3 regions of the Rhizobium sp. H4 genome follow, and region 3 is predicted to be linked to each of the others. Evidence: predicted binding sites of a transcription regulator. Region 3 holds the regulator's gene; each other region holds the start of a gene.
The links. Region 3 encodes HrcA, which represses chaperone genes, less so after heat shock. Its sites were predicted from a motif close to GTTAGCACTCNCNNNNNGNGAGTGCTAAC; they were not measured.
Positions count from the first base shown of each region.

Region 1 (7,419 bases), on a different contig from region 3:
ACATTTTACCGTGGCTCAGGAAAAGCAAAGCTTCCGGTCGAGGTCTCCGAGCGGCTTGACACCCGCCAGCAGCGCCCTCGCCTCCTCTTCGTCGCGCCTGATCTGAGCGACGAGCGGATCGAGGCCGTCGAATTTCAGCTCCGGTCTAATATAGCCGAAGAAGGAGACGGCGCAGAGCTGGCCGTAGAGATCGCCGCTGAAATCGAAAAGAAAGGTTTCGAGCAGCGGCGCGCCATTTTCCGTCACCGTCGGGCGGCGGCCGTAGCTTGCGACCGCGTCGTGGAGCGTTCCGTCCTGGCGGCGGAAGCGGACGGCGTAGATGCCGGCGGCAAGCTCGGCCTCCGGCGGCAGGCGCATGTTGGCGGTGGGAAAGCCAAGCTGCCGGCCGAGTTTTTCGCCGTCGATCACCTCCGCCTCGACGGTATAGCGGTAACCGAGCATGCCGGCGACTTCGCTGACATTGCCATCCTTCAGCAACGCGCGGATATGGCTCGACGAGACGACATCGGCGTTTTCGTCGCGGAAGGCATCGATCAGAGTGACGCCGAAGCCGTAGGTCTGGCCGGCATTCATCAGGAAGGCCGGACCGCCTTCGCGGCCGCGGCCGAAGTGGAAATCGAAGCCGGTGACGACTTCGGAGGCGCCGAGCCAATCCTTCAGGATCGAATGGATGAAATCATCGGCCGAGCGCTGCGAGAATTCGTAGTCGAAGGGATATTCGATGACGGCGTTGAACCCCAGCGTTTCCAGGATGCGGGCCTTGAGCGGCGCGGGTGTGAGGCGGAACACCGGCGTCTGCGGCCGGAAGACGGTGCGCGGATGCGGCTCGAAGGTCAGCACTAGAGCGGGGACGCCGCGCGCCCTGGCGATCTCAAGCGCGCGGTTCAGCACCGACTGATGACCGCGATGCACACCGTCGAAATTGCCGATGGCGATCACCCCGCCCTTGAGATGGGCGGGCAAGGGATCGCGGGTTTCATTGCGGTGGAAGACGGTCATCGGCTGGCTTCTCTTCATGCAAGGCGCGGCATCCACCACTTCGGCGCGGCGTTTTCCCGTTCGAGGTAGGCGTTGAGGATTGCCTCGTCGGTTTCGCCGTTCAAGGTGTATTCCTTGGCGTGGATCCCGCCGCTGATGTAGAGAAGGTCGAGGCCAAAATTCAAGGCGCCGCGGACATCGGTCGGCATGCCGTCGCCGATCGCCAGCACGCGCTCAGTGGGGACATCGCCGCGAAGTTCGCGGGCAGCGGCCAGCGTCGCCTCGTAGATCGGCCGGTGCGGCTTACCGGCGATGCGGGTTTTGCCGCCGAGCTGCTCGTAATAGGCGGCCATGGCGCCGGCGCAGGGAATGATGCGGTGGCCGCGCTCGACGACGAGGTCGGGATTGGCGCAGATCATCGGCACTTCGCGCGCCTGAAAATCCAGAAGCATGTCGGTGTAATCTTCCGGCTTCTCGGTCTCATCGTCGAAAAAGCCGGTGCAGACGAGCGATCGCGCTTCGCCTGCCGGCACCCGCTCGACGCCGATGCCTTCGAGAAGCGCTTTGTCACGCTCGGGGCCGAGCAGAAAGACCGTCTTCGGTCCCTCGGAAATCAGCCCGCGCGTGACGTCGCCCGAGGTGACGATCCTGTCGAAGGCGATGTCAGGCACGCCGATATGAAGCAACTGCTCGACGACCTGCCAGGAAAGGCGCGGCGAATTGGTGATGAGGACGACGGCGAGGCCTCTCTCGCGGGCGGCCTGAAGGGCCGCGGCAGCCTTGGGGAACGGATCGACGCCGTTGTGAACGACGCCCCAGACATCACAGAGCACCACATCATAGCGATCCGTGATCTCAGAGAAGGTTTCTATCCGCTTGGCCATTCCAATATCCCGAGTTGCTGCAGTCACCGGTGACATTGCAAAGGCGCAGGACGATGGCAAGGCATTTTCTTCGCCATCAGCCACCACAAAGCTCAGTCGCGACAATCCGGCGCGTGATCGGCAAGGCTCGGCCGCGACAGAGAGTTCGGCCGAAATCTCCGGCATTTCTCCGGCCTCTTCACAATTCCGGCACAAAAATTCGTGATTGCTATCATTGACTCCTTTCGGAGCCATCCCTAAATGCACGTCGCTAGCACTCACCGCAAGGGAGTGCTAACACCTATCCATGTGGGCCACTCCGGCCCGCGAATGTCATTCGATCGAGGGATTAGACAATGGCAAGCACCAATTTCCGTCCGCTTCACGACCGCGTCGTCGTTCGTCGCGTCGAGTCCGAAGAGAAGACCAAGGGCGGGATCATCATTCCTGACACCGCCAAGGAAAAGCCGCAGGAAGGCGAAATCGTCGCCGTCGGTTCCGGCGCTCGTGACGAGTCCGGCAAGGTCGTCGCACTCGACGTCAAGGCTGGCGACCGCGTGCTGTTCGGCAAGTGGTCCGGCACCGAAGTCAAGATCAACGGCGAAGACCTTCTGATCATGAAGGAAGCCGACATCATGGGCATCATCGGCTGATTGGCCGATCCGCTTTCCCGAAATGACTGACGGGCTTTTGCCCGAACAAATCGAATTCAGGAGTCACAAACATGGCAGCTAAAGAAATCAAGTTTGGCCGCACCGCGCGCGAAAAGATGCTGCGCGGCGTCGACATTCTCGCCGATGCAGTCAAGGTCACGCTCGGCCCGAAGGGTCGTAACGTCATCATCGACAAGTCCTTCGGCGCGCCGCGCATCACCAAGGACGGCGTTTCCGTCGCCAAGGAAATCGAACTCGAAGACAAGTTCGAAAACATGGGCGCCCAGATGGTCCGCGAAGTTGCTTCGAAGACCAACGACATCGCCGGCGACGGCACCACGACTGCAACCGTTCTTGCCCAGGCGATCGTTCGCGAAGGCGCCAAGGCCGTTGCCGCCGGCATGAACCCGATGGACCTGAAGCGCGGCATCGATCTCGCCGTCGCCGAAGTCGTCAAGGATCTCCAGGCCAAGGCCAAGAAGATCAACACGTCGGAAGAAGTCGCCCAGGTCGGCACGATCTCGGCAAACGGCGAGCGCCAGGTTGGCCTCGACATTGCCGAAGCCATGCAGAAGGTCGGCAACGAAGGCGTCATCACGGTTGAAGAAGCCAAGACCGCCGAAACCGAACTCGAAGTCGTCGAAGGCATGCAGTTCGACCGCGGCTACCTCAGCCCCTACTTCGTCACCAACCCGGAAAAGATGGTTGCCGACCTCGAAGACGTCTTCATTCTCCTCCACGAGAAGAAGCTCTCGAACCTGCAGTCGATGCTCCCGGTTCTCGAAGCCGTCGTCCAGACCGGCAAGCCGCTCCTCATCATTGCTGAAGATGTCGAAGGCGAAGCCCTTGCAACGCTCGTCGTCAACAAGCTGCGCGGCGGCCTGAAGATCGCTGCCGTCAAGGCCCCTGGCTTCGGCGACCGCCGCAAGGCCATGCTCGAAGACATCGCCATCCTGACGGGCGGCACTGTCATCTCCGAAGATCTCGGCATCAAGCTCGAATCCGTCACGCTCGACATGCTCGGCCGCGCCAAGAAGGTTTCGATCTCCAAGGAAAACACCACGATCGTCGATGGTTCGGGTGCCAAGTCCGACATCGAAGGCCGTGTTGCCCAGATCAAGGCGCAGATCGAAGAGACCACCTCCGACTACGATCGCGAGAAGCTGCAGGAACGCCTTGCCAAGCTCGCCGGCGGCGTTGCCGTCATCCGCGTCGGCGGTTCGACCGAAGTCGAAGTCAAGGAAAAGAAGGACCGCATCGACGACGCCCTCAACGCGACGCGCGCTGCCGTTCAGGAAGGCATCGTACCGGGCGGCGGCGTTGCCCTGCTGCGCTCCTCCGTCAAGATCACCTCCAAGGGCATCAACGACGACCAGGAAGCCGGCGTCAACATCGTTCGCCGCGCGCTGCAGGCTCCGGCCCGCCAGATCGCTGAGAACGCAGGCGACGAAGCCTCGATCGTTGTCGGCAAGATCCTCGACAAGGATCAGGACAACTGGGGTTACAACGCCCAGACCGGCGAATATGGCGACATGATCGGCATGGGCATCATCGACCCGGTCAAGGTCGTTCGCACCGCCCTGCAGGATGCCGCTTCCGTTGCATCGCTGCTGATCACTACCGAAGCCATGATCGCCGAGCTGCCGAAGAAGGACGCTCCGGCTATGCCGGGCGGCATGGGCGGCATGGGCGGTATGGACATGATGTGATAGGCCAACGGCCTTTCACAGCATCGTCCATGAATCCGCCCATCATCTAAGATGGTTCAGCGCATCGAGCGCGCTGAACTGGCGGTATGGACATGATGTGATAGGCGAAAGCCTGCACTCATTCCGGCATCCGGAACAGGAAGGGCGGCCCTCGGGTCGCCCTTTTTCTTTTGCCACGAACTTCCTTCGAGCGATTCGATCCGTTGCGCGCTATTTTGTGTCGTGCAGCGCATTTGCCGGACGGCCAAGCTTTCCCGAGGCTTGCGCCGCTGCTTGTTTTTCTCTCCACGCAAGATGCGCGCGGTCGCCGCCTTACGGCGATATATCTCCCGCCAAGTGGGGTGAAACGTGGGAAAAGCGCTGAAATTTGGGCTCTGTTCTGTCCAAAAGTGCCTATAGGCCGACAGGATCTCGATCCGAACACCCCTTAAAAAGCCGTTGCCGTTTGTGCAAAAGCTCCTATAAATCCGCGCTGCAATTGAAGTGCGCCCGGCGATCATTTTCGCTGTCAGACGAGCGCGGACGGCGATGCCACAACAGTCGGTTCGAAGGGCTCCGGTTCGGAGGTCCGGATGGCCGCGGCAATGATCGCCGGTATGGGCGCGGGCATTATGCCCGCTGCTGCATGAGCCTGTCTCAGTGTTTGCCGAGCGTGCGGCGGAGGAGCCGCATGCGAACGAGGGAACGCCCGTGTTCAAGATTGCCAAAGCCAATGCAGCCGTACCGTTGCTGCCTGGCTCGATGAACGACAACAATCAACAGCACGAGATGCTGGCGCAGTTTTCTGTTTCCGAAAGCTGGACCTGCGATCTGTCGAGCGGCGTGCTTCATCTCGGCAAGTGGAGCGCCATGCTGCATTGCCTCTCCGCTGAGGAATGCGGATTGCTGAACCTGATACGATGCTACGATTCCGGAGATCGCAGTCACGTGCTGGAACTGTTCGAACAGGCGGCAACACACTGCTCCTCCTTCTGCTTTTCGACGACGATCATCATGCCGAACGGCTTGCGCCAGCCGCTATTCTGCATGGGCGAGTCAAACGGGCTCGAGGAGAAATACAGCGGCAGCCTGGCCGGCGTCTTCGTCTTTCCGCGTTTCAAGCTCGAAGGCGCAAGGCAGATTACCAACCGGCAATAGAGGCGGGCGGGCGAAATTTCGGTCTCCGCTGAAAGCGGTCAGACTGCTGAAAAAGCCGGCCAACTCCCCTTTCGTCATGCTCGGGCTTGTCCCGAGTATCTGCCTCGGGTCGATAGGGCAGCAGATCCTCGGTACAAAGCCGAGGATGACGTTGGAGGGGGAAAGCCTTGGGTTGTCATATAGTTGAGGCCGCTCCCGAGAGCGGCCTTTGCGCTTTCCGGGACCGCTACTCCGGCTTGACCGGAACATTGAGGCCCCGGGCACTGGCCGGACGGGCGATGCAGCGTTCCAGCCAATCCGAAACGGCGGGGAAACTCGCATAGTCGAGGACCTCGCGGCCGCCATAGAAGATGTCGGCGCCGCGGACCCAGGTGAAGGTGGTGATATCGGCGATCGTATACTGATCGTCCATGATCCACTGACGGCCCTTCAACCGGCCTTCGAGCACGCCGAGCAGCCGTTTGGATTCATCGCGATAGCGCTCCACCGGATAGGAATTGTTGGCGACCTTATCGGCGGCGGATTTGTAGAAATGGCCGAACTGACCGAACATCGGGCCGATGCCGGCCATCTGGAAAAACACCCACTGAATGCATTCGTAGCGGCCGGCGGCATCCTCAGGAATGAGCTTGCCGGTCTTTTCCGCGAGATAGAGCAGGATGGCGCCGGATTCGAAAAGGCCGATCGGTTTGCCCTCAGGCCCCTTCGGATCGATGATCGCCGGAATGCGGCCGTTCGGATTGAGAGATTCGAATTCCGGTGACTTCTGTTCGTTGGCGTCGAAGGAAACATAATGCGGCTCATAGGCGAGACCGAGCTCTTCGAGGGCGACGGACACTTTCACGCCGTTCGGCGTCTGCAGCGAATAGAGCTGGATGATGTCGGGATTTTTCGCCGGCCATCGCCTCGTGATCGGAAATGCGGAAAGATCTGCCATCGGAGTCTCCAGGGTTCGGCGCCGACCATAGGAGACGAGGCGCTGGAAAAGCAAGCGAGGCGTCGTTTCATATTATTGAACGAAGTGTCCCCTTCCGTCTATCTTTGCATAACGAAGGAAATAGGCGAGATAGGGATATCAGAGATCCACAGCGTGCCCGGGGGGCACCAATATCTCCAGAGCCATTCAACGGAGCAACATCCATGTCGAACGCCTTTATCCTGATTGCCCGCATTCTCCTGTCTTTCATGTTCGTCCTTTCCGGCTTCATGAAGCTAAGCGATCCTGCCGGTACTGCTGGCATGATCGCCGGTGCCGGCCTGCCGGCAGCATCCCTGTTGGCTTATGCCGCAGGCCTTTTCGAACTGCTCGCCGGCCTTGCGGTTCTCACAGGCTTCCAGGTCCGGATTGCCGGTTGGCTGCTCGCGGGCTTCTGTGTCTTCACGGCCGTTGCCTTCCATCTGCCCTACGCAAGTGGCGCGGAACTCGTGAATATTCTCAACCAGATCATGGTCATGAAGAACATCACGCTTGCCGGCGCGTATATATTGCTCGCCACCGTCGGTGCCGGTGACTATTCGATTGACGCCCGCCGCGGCGCCTATGCGGCTGCCTGATAGAACGAATATCCTCCCAAGCATGCAAAACCCGCCGTCATTGAATTGACGGCGGGTTCTCTTATGCATTGACGGCGGAGATCAGAGCGCGGCGCGCACCGCGTCGACGATCGCCTGCACGACCGGGTCATCTGCATGGCTATCCTTGCGGGCGCGCACCAGGCAGGCCTGCGAATGCAGTATGACGCCGTCCTGGAGCACCTTCAGGTGGTTGGCGCGCAGCGTCGAGCCGGTGGAGGTGATATCGACGATGATATCGGCCGAGCCGGAGGCAGGCGCACCTTCGGTGGCGCCGAGGCTTTCGACGATGCGGTAAAGCTGGATGCCGTGCTGGCTCGAGAAGAACTGCTGGGTCAGCCGCCAGTATTTAGTGGCAATCGCCAGGCGCCGGCCATGGCGGGCGCGGAAATCGGCCGCGACATCGCCGAGATCGGCCATGGTCTCGACATCCAGCCAGATCTCCGGCACCGCAACGACGACATCGGCGTGACCGAAGCCGAGGCGGGCGCAGAATTCGACGCGCTT
Region 1 is NZ_PSOW01000020.1:66,186-73,604, forward strand. Features, by position in the region: gene C4N04_RS26455 (bifunctional riboflavin kinase/FAD synthetase) at 16-999, opposite strand; gene C4N04_RS26460 (TIGR01459 family HAD-type hydrolase) at 1,014-1,862, opposite strand; gene groES (co-chaperone GroES) at 2,198-2,494, shown strand; gene groL (chaperonin GroEL) at 2,566-4,203, shown strand; gene C4N04_RS31645 (hypothetical protein) at 4,260-4,703, opposite strand; gene C4N04_RS26475 (hypothetical protein) at 4,894-5,340, shown strand; gene C4N04_RS26480 (glutathione binding-like protein) at 5,567-6,277, opposite strand; gene C4N04_RS26485 (DoxX family protein) at 6,481-6,894, shown strand; gene hisG (ATP phosphoribosyltransferase) at 6,976-7,419, opposite strand, start outside.
Region 1: the regulator HrcA is predicted to act here: its motif matches at 2,112-2,140, upstream of groES (co-chaperone GroES).

Region 2 (7,419 bases), on a different contig from region 3:
GAGTGAAGCTTCAAAGGATCGGAGCGAAATGATCGGCGATGACGTTGGATTGAAGACCGTGAGCTCTTGAATCACCGACAAGACGATGCCCGGATCGCGCTTGTCGAGCGCGCCGAATGGTTTGTGCTGAGGCTAAGGAACGCTATGGCCGCCGCACCCGAGGAAGCTCTCGTCAGCGGCGGCCGATATAAATGACCTAAGCGTCTTGCTCTATGGGGTCACCCCGCAGCCGGCGCCTCCTGGCGCGTTTCGAAGAGCCCGCGGGCCGCCTCGACCATCGATTGCAGGTGGTTGGGGTCGCGTACGCCCTGCCGGTAGAGCTCGATGATGATGCTCGCCATTCGTTCGGCTTCGTCGCTGTCCCTTGCCACCCCGTAGTCGGTGCGGAGCTTGTCGAAGACTTGCTGGCAGGTTGCCAGATCGCGGGAGTCCAGCGGCACCTGCGATCGGTTTAGGATCGTTTGAACCATTTTCATTCCCTCGAAAAAGGCCCGCCCGGCAGAGCGTGCGGGCCTATCTGTCATCTGTCAGAAATCCATGCCGGCACCGGGGGGCAATGGCGGAGCGGCATCCTTCTTCGGCTTCTCGGCGACCATGGCTTCCGTCGTCACGAGAAGACCAGCGATGGAGGCCGCGTCCTGAAGGGCGGTGCGAACGACCTTGGCCGGATCGATGACGCCCTGCGCATAAAGGTCGCCATATTCGTCCGTCTGCGCGTTCCAGCCATAGGAGAACTCGCTTTTCTCGCGCAGCTTGCCGACGACCACCGAGCCCTCCGCACCGGCGTTCTCGGCGATCTGGCGAGCCGGCGCCTCGAGTGCGCGGCGAACGATCTCGACGCCGACGCGCTGGTCGGCATTGGCGGTCTGGACTTTTTCAAGCGCCTTGACGGTGCGCAGCAGCGCCACGCCGCCGCCCGGCAGGATGCCTTCCTCGACCGCCGCGCGGGTTGCGTGAAGTGCATCGTCGACGCGGTCCTTCTTTTCCTTCACTTCGACCTCCGTCGAGCCGCCGACGCGGATGACGGCAACGCCGCCGGCGAGCTTGGCAAGACGTTCCTGCAGCTTCTCGCGGTCGTAGTCAGAGGTGGTCTCTTCGATCTGCGCCTTGATCTGGGCAATCCGGCCTTCGATGTCGGACTTGGCGCCCGAACCGTCGACGATCGTGGTGTTCTCCTTCTCGACCGACACTTTCTTGGCGCGGCCGAGCATGTCGAGCGTGACCGATTCGAGCTTGATGCCGAGGTCTTCGGAGATGACAGTGCCGGCAGTGAGCACGGCGATGTCTTCGAGCATCGCCTTGCGGCGGTCGCCGAAGCCAGGGGCCTTGACGGCAGCGATCTTCAGGCCGCCGCGGAGCTTGTTGACGACGAGCGTTGCAAGCGCTTCGCCTTCCACGTCTTCGGCGATGATGAGAAGCGGCTTGCCGGACTGGACGACGGCTTCGAGGATCGGGAGCATCGACTGCAGGTTCGACAGTTTCTTCTCGTGGATCAGGATATAGGGATCCTCGAACTCGACCCGCATCTTGTCGGCATTGGTGACGAAATAGGGGCTGAGATAGCCGCGGTCGAACTGCATGCCTTCGACGACTTCGAGTTCGGTTTCGGCGGTCTTGGCTTCTTCAACCGTGATGACGCCGTCATTGCCGACCTTTTCCATCGCCTCCGCCAGGAAGCGGCCGATCTCGGAATCACCGTTGGCTGAAATAGTGCCGACCTGGGCAATTTCGGAATTGTTGGAGATACTACGGGCGTTGGCCTTCAGTTCCGCGACGATAGCGGTGACGGCGAGATCGATGCCGCGCTTCAGGTCCATCGGGTTCATGCCTGAGGTAACGGCCTTGGCGCCCTCCTTGACGATCGCCTGGGCGAGAACGGTCGCAGTCGTGGTACCGTCGCCGGCGATGTCGCTGGTCTTCGAAGCCACTTCGCGGACCATCTGAGCGCCCATGTTTTCGAACTTGTCTTCAAGTTCGATTTCCTTGGCGACGGAAACGCCGTCCTTGGTGATGCGCGGCGCGCCGAAGGATTTGTCGATCACGACGTTGCGGCCCTTCGGGCCAAGCGTTACCTTCACGGCGTTGGCCAGGATGTCGACGCCGCGCAGCAGCTTCTCACGGGCTTCGACGTTGAATTTGACTTCTTTAGCAGCCATGTCCTCACTCCTTCATAGGCAGCTAGCATTGACCACGTCCTGAGGGTCTCAGGCGGCCTGCTTTCCTTCGCTCTGGGCTTCGATGATACCCATCACGTCGCTCTCCTTCATGATCAGCAGGTCTTCGCCATTGATCTTGATCTCGGTGCCGGACCACTTGCCGAACAGGATGCGGTCGCCGACCTTGACGTCGAGCGGCTGGACCTGGCCAGCATCATCGCGCGCGCCGGGGCCGACGGCGATGACCTCGCCTTCCTGCGGCTTTTCCTTGGCGGTGTCGGGAATGATGATACCGCCCTTGGTCTTTTCCTCGGAATCGACGCGGCGGACGAGAATGCGGTCATGAAGCGGTCGGAACGACATGTCTTCCTCCATCGACAAACAATGATGACGTTGTTCGCCAGACCGGACCTGATGACCAGTCCGGACGGGTGCAAGGTCGCGCGCCTTGCGCGATTGATCTGGTTCGATGGTTTTTCGATTTCAAGGGGCGACGCAGAAAAATTAGCACTCTCTGCAGGTGACTGCTAATGGCGCCGGGGAACCGAAGGCCGGCTCCTGCGTTCGGGCTAATGACGATGGTCGTCCCCTCGTCTGATAAGACGAGTTCAAAACTGTTCCGGCTTGAATCCGGATTTCGGCGTTCCTAGCTCTCAGGCGATCGAGGCTCGATGAGCTCGATCACCGTCCCACGTCTTTAGGAGTGAGTGACATGGAAGAGAAGACCAATATTATCAAAGACCTCAGTATCGAGGAACGCGAGGAAATCTTCGTCGATATCGCTCGTACGCTGGAGGATACGGCGCGCGAGGCCCTCGTCGAGGGCAATATGCACTTTGCTGTACTGTCGAACAACATGGCCGAAGCGATCCGCGTCAACGCCGACGAACTCGCCCGGGACGATCCCGAGAATGCCGAGCGCGTATTGCTCGAGGCGACGGCGATGATCTCGCAGTTCGAGGCTATGCACCCTTATCGCATGGTAAGCATGGCCGTTCACTGATTGCCCATGACGACTCCTAAAACCAGCACGCCACCTGAAAGCGGAACCGACGACGCGCGTTCCTTCGACACTGAGCGAGCCGAAACCGATCGTCAAAGAGCGTCGGACGCAGCCCGGCGCAATGCGGATTCGACGTTGGATCGAGACAGCGGCGCTGAAACTCCGAGCCTGAAACTCGCGAGAGAGTATCTGAGCCTCGGGGGGCGCCGCCGGTCCAAGATCGACGACAACATCACCACTGTTCGTCAATGGGAGGAGGATCCGCCGGCGGCTGAACGCTTCTGGCAGGAGCGGGTGGAGACGCTTTCAAAGAATGAGCGCAAGCAGGTGGAGGATTTTCTTCCCACCATCAACACGCCTTAAGACACGGCGAACCAACCGCGAGGTCAGGTCGGAACTGGAGAAGATCATGGCCACAGACAAACACGAACAGATACGCCGGCGGGCCTACGAAATCTGGGAGGCCGAAGGCCGCCCTGAAGGGGCGGACCTGCGTCATTGGATGCAAGCCTGCGACGAGTTGGCTGGTGAGGACGAGGATGCGACGCTGCAGGACCTGCTCGATCAAGACGACAGGGACGACGCGGCGCTGCTTCAAGGCGCCGGGGAAAGCGGCGATCTCGACCGGCCAAGCCTCGGGTCTGGTCAAGATGCCGGGGAGACGGCGGATATCGAAATAACCACGGGGGAGAAACCTTCCCGAGAAAAGATCAGAGAGACCGAAGGACCGTAATCGTCATGCAGCATCTCGACCACGCCATGCAAGTCGCTATGGACGCGCATGATGGCCAGACGGATAAAACCGGCCGGCCCTTTTTCGAGCACTGTCAGCGGGTTGCGCTTCTCGTGTCGGGCGACGAGGCGCGAACCGTCGCCTACCTTCACGACGTTGCAGAAAAAGGCAGCGGCTGGACGCTCGACAGGTTGAGAGAGGAAGGCTTCCCGCCGGCGATCATCTCTGCAGTGGATGCGTTGACCCGGCGGTCCGACGAGCCGGATGAGGAATTCGTCAGGCGTGCGGCAGCAAATCCGCTCGCTCTGACCGTCAAGCGGGCCGACCTCGAAGACAATCTCCGACAGGCCGAACAGACCGGCAAAGACAAGGAAAAGTATCAACGCGGCCTCGATCTGGTGCGCGATATAGAGAACGGACGATAGGTGTTCCGTTCTGCGAACGCAGCGCAGGCTGTCGCAATTTCTGGCGCGGCGAGCGAAACTCTTCCGAAGTTCAAGAAATAGCCGCCAGCCGCTAACCATTTCCTGACTATGAAACAGGCCGCGGCGGCATGCCGACCAGCGGTAAGTTGCTTATTAACTCATACGACTTATGGTCGTGGGTACTTGGGCGAACGGGGGAATGGTCTTGTCCGACGAGCTGCACATGATCTCCGCAATGGGTGGTGCGTTGACGGGCCTGCCCGGAATTGGCGATTGCCTTGATCAACACGGTATCGTGCTCGGCGTTCATCTTGATCGAGATGGATTTCATGAATGCGCCGCCAAGCGGCCGTTACCGGAGCTTATCCTGCTCGACGCTCTGTCGCCGGAGGGGGACGGTCTCGAAGACTGCCGGCGTCTCAAGGGAAACGTCGTAACGCGTGATATCCCTGTGATTATCCTGGTCTCGCCTCAGGACGAGCAGACCAAGATTGCGGGGTTTGCCGCCGGTGCGGTGGATTGTGTCTCCAACCTCGTGTCCGCCGCCGAGCTCGTCGCCCGCTTTAAGCGACACATCGAGCTCGCCGCCGCGCAGGCGCGACTGCAGCGGCGCAACGAGCAACTCGAAACGGCGCTTGCCAGCATGGGACAGGGCGTCTGCCTGTTTGACGAAAGCGGTCGGCTGCTTCTTTCGAATAATCGTTATGCTGAGGTTTATGGACTCGATCCCGCCGTCATCCACCCTGGACAGTCGCTGGAAGACATCCTGAATCTCAGACTGGAGGTCGGCGCCGTTCCCGCCACCTCCACATCGGACTATCTCGCCTGGGCCGAAGCGACCAATATGGGCGATGTGCCCCAGGATTGGATCAAGGAACTGAAATCCGGCCGGATCATCCGCGGTTATCATCAGCGGACGCCGGAGGGCGGCTGGGTATCGACCCATGAGGATATCACAAAGGCCTGGTTTGCTGAAAAAGCCCTTGCAGAGGCGCACGCCCAGGCAGAACGCGCCGAGCAGGAGGCGCGGGCGGCGCATGCCCGGCTTTTGGCAGCTTTCGAAGTCGTCCCGGAAGGCCTCGTCCTGTTCGACGCAGAAGACCGCTTCGTCCTGTGGAACCGACGATACGAACAGCTTTACGCCGAAAGCGGCGATATGCTCGCCAAGGGGATGCGCTTCGAAGACCGCCTGCGTGCAGGCCTCGAACGCGGCCAGTATCCGGAGGCGGTCGGGCGCGAAGACGAATGGCTTGAGGAGCGGCTGGCCCATCATGCCGCGCCCACCAGCAACCACGAGCAGCGCCTGCCCGGAAACCGGTGGATCCGGATCGAGGAACGCCGGATCTCCGAAGGCGGCAGCGTCGGCATCCGAGTCGATATCACCGATCTCAAGATGCAGGAGGCCTCGTTCAGGCTGCTGTTCGAAGGCAACCCCATGCCGATGTGGGTGTATGACCGCGAAACCCTGAAATTCCTCCATGTCAACCAGGCCGCCATCGATCACTATGGCTACCGTCTGGAGCAGTTTGTGACAATGACGCTGCGTGACATCCAGGTGCCGCAGGACGCCGCCCGGGCAACGGCGGCCGTCTTCGACGCCGAGGATCCAGCCGCCACGACCTGCTCGTCGCGCCACCTCAAGGCAGATGGCGGCGCCATTGAAGTCACCGTCTATTCCACCTGCTTGAACTACAAGGGCAAAGCGGCAGCGCTGATGGCCGTCGCCGACGTCACCGAGGCCAAGCGTGCCGAGAAGGCATTGCTGCAGCACCGCGACACGCTGGAAGAGATGGTGCGTTCCCGCACCGTCGAACTGGCGCGGCAGACGGAAGAACTCGAACGCATGCTCGAACAGGAAAAGCACATCAACGAGTTGCAGCGCCAGTTCGTCTCGATGGCGTCGCATGAGTTCCGTACCCCGCTGGCGGTAATCGACGGCGCGGCGCAGCGGCTCATTCGCCGCAAGGAGGCGGCGACACCGGAATTCCTTGCCGAAAAGACCGACCAGATCCGCAGCTCGGTTTCCCGTATGCTCGAACTGATGGAAAGCATTCTTGCCGCCGGGCGGTTGGATCATGGCCGGATCACCATCGTGCCTAAGCCGTGCTCAATTGCCGAAATCATCGAAACCTGCAGTGCGCGTCAGGAAAGCATCCGGCGATCCCATCGCTTTCTGCTCGAACTCGACCGGATTCCTGAGACCATTTATGGTGATCGCCCCGCGCTCGATCAGGTCTTCAGCAACCTCTTCTCGAACGCCGTCAAATACGCGCCGGATTCTCCAAACGTCCACGTCACAGGATGGCAGGAAGGAGAAAGCGTCTGCATCACCGTGCGCGACGAAGGCATCGGCATCGACGCCGATGATCTCCCGAAGATGTTCCAGCGTTATTTCCGCGCCAGAAGCTCCACAGGCATTGCCGGCACCGGCATCGGCCTCAATCTCGTCAAACAGATCGTCGAGCTTCACGGGGGAACGATAGAAGTGGTGAGCAGCCGCGGAAACGGCACGACGTTTACGCTCCGGATTCCGATAGGCGCCGAGATGTCGGACGAACTGCGCGTTGCCGGCTAGGCAGGCGGGTCGCGAAGATATTGCCAAATTTCAGTAGCACCCGATAAAAGGGTTTAGAGGATTGACGATAATTTTTCTCCTTCGGCACGGAGAGACGATCTGGAATGCGGCAGGTCGGTTTCAAGGACAAAAGGATTCTCCTCTTACGGAAAGAGGACGGCGGCAAGCGGATCAGGCTGGCAAACTTCTCGGCCGAGAACTTGAGCGGCATACCGGTGAAATCGATGTCCACGTCAGCCCGTTGGGCCGCGCAAAAGAAACAGCGGCGCGCATCGCGCGCTATGTACCTGTGGCCAGCTGCGATGAACCACGATTGATGGAGGTGACGACCGGATCCTGGGATGGCATGACCCATTATGAAATCGACATGGAATATCCGGGCATGCTCGAAGGCGCCGATGCCTTCAACTGGTTCTTTCGATCGCCGGATGGAGAAACATTCGACGCAGCTTGCGCTCGCGTCAAGGAATGGTTGTCACAGCTTCGCTCCACGACGATAGCCATATCCCACGGGCTGACGGGGAGAC
Region 2 is NZ_PSOW01000027.1:309-7,727, reverse strand. Features, by position in the region: gene C4N04_RS29415 (hypothetical protein) at 219-470, opposite strand; gene groL (chaperonin GroEL) at 528-2,156, opposite strand; gene groES (co-chaperone GroES) at 2,205-2,519, opposite strand; gene C4N04_RS29400 (hypothetical protein) at 2,869-3,159, shown strand; gene C4N04_RS29395 (hypothetical protein) at 3,166-3,522, shown strand; gene C4N04_RS29390 (DUF2934 domain-containing protein) at 3,569-3,892, shown strand; gene C4N04_RS29385 (HD domain-containing protein) at 3,898-4,317, shown strand; gene C4N04_RS29380 (PAS-domain containing protein) at 4,517-6,892, shown strand; gene C4N04_RS29375 (histidine phosphatase family protein) at 6,954-7,419, shown strand, end outside.
Region 2: the regulator HrcA is predicted to act here: its motif matches at 2,660-2,688, upstream of groES (co-chaperone GroES).

Region 3 (7,419 bases):
CAAGCGACCATCCCGGACCTCAAGCGCAGCATCCGGATGCCGCTAATATGGGGACAGGACCCCGGCGCTGCAAGGCACAGGCGGTCCATCGGCGACGCCTCCCGAATTTAACTCGTCTCAAGCCTAAGATGGCCGGCACCGGTCTCCTTGCTTGACAAAGCGGCTATCGCCTCGCATCAAAACATTCCCGTGGCGACATGTGCTGATTTGTGACGGGAAATGAAGAAGTGGTGCATGCCGCAGCAACGGGCATGGCAAGGACGGGACGATCGCATGGCAAGCGCAAGAAAAATCATCATCGACACGGATCCCGGCCAGGACGACGCGGCCGCCATCATGCTGGCCTTCGGCAGCCCCGACGAGCTGGAGGTGCTGGGGATCACCACCGTCGCCGGCAATGTGCCGCTAACCCTCACCAGCCGCAATGCGCGCATCGTCTGCGAGCTCTGCGGCCGGCCGGAGACGAAGGTTTTCGCCGGTGCCGATAAGCCGATCGCCCGCAAGCTGGTGACGGCGGAGCACGTGCACGGCAAGACCGGCCTCGACGGTCCCGAGCTCGCCGAGCCGACGATGGCGCTGCAGCCGGCCCATTCCGTCGACTTCATCATCGAGACGCTGCGCCGCGAGCCGGAAGGAACCGTGACGCTCTGCACGCTCGGGCCGCTCACCAATATCGGCATGGCCTTTCAGAAGGCACCCGATATCATCCCGCGCATTCGCGAATTGGTGATGATGGGCGGCGGCTTCTTCGAGGGCGGCAACATCACGCCCGCGGCCGAGTTCAACATCTATGTCGATCCGGAAGCCGCCGACATCGTCTTCCGCTCCGGTATTTCGATCGTCATGATGCCGCTTGACGTGACGCACCAGTTGCTGACCCGCAAGGACCGGGTGAAGCGCATGGCCGAGATCGGCACGGCGCCGGCAAAGGCGATGGTCGAGATGCTGGAATTCTTCGAGCGCTTCGATATCGAGAAATACGGCTCCGACGGCGGGCCGCTGCACGACCCCACGGTTATCGCCTACCTCCTGAAGCCGGAGCTTTTCCAGGGCCGGGACTGCAATGTCGAAATCGAGGTGCAGTCCGAGCTTACCGTCGGCATGACCGTGGTCGACTGGTGGCATGTGACGGAGCGCAAGCGCAATGCGAAGGTGATGCGCCATGTCGATGCGGACGGCTTCTTCGATCTGCTGATCGAACGCTTCGCCCGCATCTGATTTTGTCTTCCTTCTCCAACAAAAGAGAAGGAAGCGATGTCAGGCGTCCTTCTCGTCGAAGACGGAGTTGGTTTCGGCTTCGGCCGGCTTCGGCCCGCCCTTGGCGACACCGACCATGGCCGGGCGCAGCACGCGCTCGCCGATGGTGAAGCCTGCCTGCACGACCTGGACGACCGTGTTGTTCGGCACCTCCGGGTTCGGCACCTCGAACATCGCCTGATGGAAATTCGGATCGAACTTCTGGCCGACCGGCTCGAGTTTGCGCACACCATGGCGCTCGAGCGCCGACAGCATGGCACGCTCGGTCATCTCCACACCCTCGATCAGCGTGGTCAGGCCGGCATCGGCCGTGGCCTTGGCCTCCGGAGAGATGGCATCCAGCGCCCGGCGCAGATTATCGGAGACGGCGAGCATGTCGCGGGCAAAACCGGCGACCGAATAGGACTTGGCGTCCTTGACCTCGCGCTCCGTGCGGCGGCGCAGATTGTCCATCTCGGCGGCAAGGCGCAGGTAGCGGTCGCGCAGCTCGCTGTTTTCGGCTTTCAGAAGCTCAAGCGGGTCTGGCTGGGCGGTCTCTTCCTGCACGGTATCGTTCTCGACGTAGGCGGCAGCGTCGGCTGCGGAATCGGCCGCAGTTGCGTCAGGTCCGTTTTTCGTCGTTTCATCGATCATGACGGTCTCCGGTTGGTGTCTTCAGATGCGCCCGATATCGAGGTTTGACCGAAAAAAATCAAGTCTGCGTGACAAAGAAGCGAAAATTCCGCGGACTTGCGCGCTAATGCATGTCGCCCGGAAGTGTGCAGCGGTTCCGGGATAACGACATGGATCAAAACAAAGAGCTAAAGCGCGTCAAAGCGGATTGCGCGAAAGGCGGGAGACGAGCTGGGCGGTGTAATCCACCATCGGCACGATGCGGGAATAATTGAGCCGCGTTGGGCCGATGACGCCGACAGCGCCGACGATCCGATCGTCATCGTCACGATAAGGGGCGACGATCAGCGATGAGCCCGACAGCGAGAAGAGCTTGTTTTCCGAGCCGATGAAGATGCGCACGCCCGAGCCGCTTTCGGCCAGATTGAGGATCTCGATCAGGCTGTCCTTCTTTTCGAGATCGTCGAACAGCATGCGCAGCCGGTCGAGATCCTCGGCGCCACCGAGCCCTTCGAGCAGGTTGGCGCGGCCGCGAATGATCAGCTGGGCGGGCTTTCCTTCGTCCGGGCTGCCGGCCCAGACGGCGATGCCGCGCTCGACGAGATCGCGCGAGAGCGCATCGAGCTCGTGGCGGACATCATCCTTTAACAGGCTCAATTGTTTGCGCAGCTCCGGCAGGGTCTGGCCGGACATGTGTGCATTGAGGAAATTTGCCGCCTCCGTCAGCTGCGAGGAGGTGACACCGGCCGGCAACTCGATGATGCGGTTTTCCACCTGGTCGTGATCGCCGACGAGCACGGCGAGCGCCTTTGTCGGCTCCAGCCGGATGAACTCGACATGTTTCAGCACCGGATCGCTTTTCGAGGTGATGACGAGGCCGGCGCCGCGGGAAATGCCCGACAGCATGCGGCTCGCCTCATTCATCATCGATTCGACAGGATTGCCGCCACTTTCGGCCCGCACCTGACGGTCGATATTTGCCCGCTCCTCGGCGGAGAGATCGCCGATCTGCATGAAGGCATCGACGAAGAAGCGCAGGCCGATCTGGGTCGGCAGCCGGCCGGCGCTGACATGCGGCGAATAGATCAGGCCGAGTTCTTCGAGATCGCTCATGACGTTGCGCACCGAGGCCGGCGACAGCGACATCGGCAGGAGGCGGGATAGATTGCGCGAGCCGAGTGGTTCACCGCTTTCCAGATACCCTTCGACGATGCGGCGAAAGATTTCCCGGGAGCGCTCGTCCAGCACGGCAACGGCATCTGAAACCGACGTCGACCTGATGCCCATGAAGCTCTCGAACCCACACTGATGATGCTTCCCGAAAATATAGTCAAACTCAGCCCCGTGGCAAAAGGGAATTTGCAAATGGGCGCAGCCAATCGTAGAAGCGGTCAGCAACTCCAGGAGATAAGAATGCGGCCTTCAGGCAGAAAAACCGACCAGATGCGCAAGGTCTCGTTCGAGCGCAACTTTTCCAAGCATGCGGAAGGCTCCTGCCTGGTGAAGTTCGGCGATACGCATGTGCTGTGTACCGCAAGCCTCGAGGAAAAGACGCCGCCGTGGCTGCGCAATACCGGGAAAGGCTGGGTGACGGCCGAATACGGCATGCTGCCGCGGGCGACTGGCGAACGCATGAAGCGCGAGGCGGCCGCCGGCAAGCAGGGTGGCCGCACCCAGGAAATCCAGCGGCTGATCGGCCGGTCCCTGCGCGCCGTCGTTGATCTGCAGGCGCTCGGCGAACGGCAGATCACCCTCGATTGCGATGTCATCCAGGCCGATGGCGGCACGCGGACCGCGTCGATCACCGGTGGCTGGATCGCGCTTTACGATTGCCTGAAGTGGATGGAAAGCCGCAACATGATCAAGGTTGACCGGGTCCTGAAGGATCATGTCGCCGCCATCTCCTGCGGCGTCTTCGCCAGCCAGGCGGTGATCGACCTCGACTACCTCGAGGATTCTTCGGCTGAGACCGATGCCAATTTCGTCATGACCGGCGCCGGCGGCATCGTCGAGATCCAGGGCACGGCCGAAGGCACGCCGTTTACCGAAGAGGAATTCACCTCGCTGATGGGTCTTGCCAAGAACGGCATCGGCGAACTCGTCGCCCTGCAGAAACAAGCGATTGCGGGATGAACCCCATGCTGGAAGGCATGCTGGAAACGGCGCTTTATGCGCGGGATCTCGATGCGGCCGAGGTCTTCTACGAAGACGTTCTCGGACTTGAAAAGATCACCCGTGCGGCCAACCGGCATGTCTTCTTCCGCTGCGGCCCCGGCGTGCTGCTGATCTTCAACCCCGAGGAAACGGTCAAGCCGCCGGCGCCCAATGCGCTGCAGGTGCCGCCGCACGGCACGAGCGGCGAGGGCCATGCCTGCTTCCGGGTCGCCGGCCGCAATATCGATGCGATGGCCGAACGGCTGAAGGCGGCAGGTGTGGCGATCGAATCCGAGGTGCATTGGCCGAATGGCGGCCGCTCGATCTATTTCCGCGATCCGGCCGGCAACAGCCTGGAATGCGCGGAGGCGAAAATCTGGGGCATCGAACAGGATATCTGAATGCGCAAGCTTGAAACGAAGACCATCGTTGTCGCCAGCCACAATGCCGGCAAGATCCGCGAGATCCAGGAACTGATCGGGCCGCTCGGCTTCACCGCAAAATCGGCAGCCGAGCTGAATTTCGTCGAGCCCGACGAAACCGGCACCAGCTTCGAGGAAAATGCGACGATCAAGGCGGTCGCCTCCGCCCATGCCGCCGGCATGCCGGCGCTGTCGGACGATTCCGGGCTGGTGGTCGACGCGCTCGGCGGCGATCCCGGCGTCTACACCGCCAATTGGGCGGAAAGAGCCGACGGCACGCGCGATTTCGACATGGCGATGGCGAAGGTGGAAAAGGCGCTGCAGGATGCCGGCGCCACGACGCCTGAACAGCGCACCGCGCGTTTTGTCAGCGTGCTCTGCCTCGCCTGGCCGGACGGGCATACCGAACTCTTCCGCGGCGAAGTGGAAGGCAATGTCGTCTGGCCGCCGCGCGGCACGCAGGGCTTCGGCTACGATCCGGTCTTCCAGCCGGAGGGTTACGGCGTTACCTTCGGTGAGATGAGCGGCGAGGAAAAACACGGCTGGAATATCGGCAAGCCGCAGGCGCTGTCGCACCGGGCGCGCGCCTTCAAACTCTTCGTCGAAACCTGCCTGGAGGCATAAGGTCACCACGTGGACAATTTCGATACGCCAAGCTCCCCGCGCGATGCAGCGCTGCTGCCCGATACCGGCGAGCCCGGCTTCGGCGTCTATGTCCATTGGCCCTTCTGCGCCGCGAAGTGTCCCTATTGCGACTTCAACAGCCATGTGCGCCACCAGCCGGTGGATCAGGAGCGCTTTGCCGCCGCCTTCCTGAAGGAGACGGCGGCGGTGCGGGCGATGAGCGGGCCGAAGACGGTGACGAGCATCTTCCTCGGCGGCGGCACGCCCTCGCTGATGCATCCGGAAACGGTTTCCGCCATTCTCGACGGCATTGCCCGGCACTGGCACGTGCCTGACGGTATCGAGATCACCATGGAGGCCAATCCATCAAGCGTCGAGGCCGAGCGCTTCCGCGGCTACCGGGCAGCCGGCGTCAATCGTGTCTCGCTCGGCGTGCAGGCGCTTGATGATCGCGACCTGAAATTCCTCGGCCGGCTGCATGATGTCGCCGACGCGCTGAAGGCGATCCGGCTAGCGCGCGACATTTTTCCGCGCATGTCCTTCGACCTCATCTATGCCCGGCCGAACCAGACGGTCGAGGAATGGGAACGCGAGCTGAGGCAGGCGATCTCCTACGCGGTCGACCATCTTTCGCTTTATCAGCTGACCATCGAGGAAGGCACGCCCTTCTACGGTCTGCACAAGGCGGGCAAGCTGATCGTGCCGGATGGCGAGCAATCGGCCGTGCTCTATGAGGCGACGCAGGAGATCACCGCGCGCGAGGGCATGCCCGCCTATGAGGTCTCCAACCACGCCCGGTCGGGTGCGGAAAGCCGGCACAATCTGACCTACTGGCGTTACGGCGATTATGCCGGCATCGGGCCGGGCGCGCACGGCCGGCTGACGCGCGGCCGCGAGAAGATCGCGACGGCGACCGAGCGCAAGCCGGAAGCCTGGCTCGACATGGTCGAGCGCGACGGCCACGGCATTCTCGACGAGGAGCGGCTGGGTTATGAGGAGCAGTCCGACGAATTGCTGCTGATGGGGCTGCGGCTGCGGGAAGGTGTCGATCTCGCCCGCTGGCAGCAGCTTTCCGGCCGCGAGCTCGACCCGAAGCGCGAAGAATTTCTGCTTGAGCATAAATTCATCGAGCGGATCGGCAATTCACGGCTGCGCTGCACACCGGCCGGCATGCTGATCCTCGATTCCGTCGTCGCCGACCTCGCCTGCTGATGTCGGACAACGGATTGTTTCCAGTGATAACCTTACCGCCGCGCCGATATCATTTTCAGCCGTGGCCGCTGCATAATTCCTTAAATCGAAATCGATTTAAGGATAAATATGCAGCAATTCAAAGTGCTACAGCGTCCTTTGCGCGCCTGAAGAGACGCGCGGCGCTGTAGTAGCGCCCGCCTTGAACAGGCTGCCGGTCGGCGTCTTCAGGAACATCTCCAGCGGAATATGCTCCTGGTGCAGGAAGCCGGTCGCCGGCAACAGCCCATCGCGGACCATCTCGATGACGGCGACGACCGAAGCCGAGGTCGTCCAGGCGATCGCCGTGCGGCGCGCGCCGGCAATCTCGATCGGATAATAGGCGCGCACGAATTCCTTGCGGCGCAGGCTGCCATTCTCCGTCCCCTCGGCGGCGACGTGGACGTAGACGACGTCGTCTTCGACGGGCGGCTTGGCATTGGTCAGGATCTCGCCGGCGAGTGCGCGCTTGTCGCGCATCAGAAGCTCATGGAAGAAGAAGTTCATCAGCTCCATATGGCCGGGGTAACGCATGGTCTTGTAGTCGAGATTGTCGATCTTGCCGAGCATGGTGTCGCACATGGTGCCGAGACCGCCCGAAGTGGTGAAGGCTTCGAGCTTGACGCCGCCGACATAGACCGTCTCATGCCATTCCATCGGCGAGACCAGCTTGCGCACACCGCCCTCGATGACCTCGCAATCGTTCAGATATTCGTTGACGACACCCTCCGGCGACCAGTTGAAGGCATAGCCGAGAAGGCCGGTTGGATGTTGCGGCAGGGCACCGACGCGCATGCGGATCGAGCGGCAGCGATCGAAGCCGTCGGCAAGGCTTGCGCCGACGATGCCGACGAAGCCCGGCGCCAGCCCGCATTGCGGCGCCATCAGGCCGCGGGCCGTCTTCGACAGTTCGATGATGAAATTGGTGGTGGGAACGTCTTCGGTCAGATCGAAATAATGGATGCCGGCAAGATGGGCGGCGCGGGCCAGTTCGATGTTGAGGTGATAGGGCAGGCAGGAGAGCACCGCCTCGACAGTGGAGAGCAGTTCGCCGATCACCTGAACGTCGGAAATATCGCCGGTGCGGCACTTGAAGGGCAAATCGCCCAGCGGCAATTGT
Region 3 is NZ_PSOW01000006.1:295,457-302,875, reverse strand. Features, by position in the region: gene C4N04_RS12200 (nucleoside hydrolase) at 274-1,218, shown strand; gene grpE (nucleotide exchange factor GrpE) at 1,258-1,890, opposite strand; gene hrcA (heat-inducible transcriptional repressor HrcA) at 2,068-3,156, opposite strand; gene rph (ribonuclease PH) at 3,283-4,002, shown strand; gene C4N04_RS12180 (VOC family protein) at 3,999-4,424, shown strand; gene rdgB (RdgB/HAM1 family non-canonical purine NTP pyrophosphatase) at 4,425-5,069, shown strand; gene hemW (radical SAM family heme chaperone HemW) at 5,079-6,281, shown strand; gene C4N04_RS12165 (saccharopine dehydrogenase C-terminal domain-containing protein) at 6,408-7,419, opposite strand, start outside.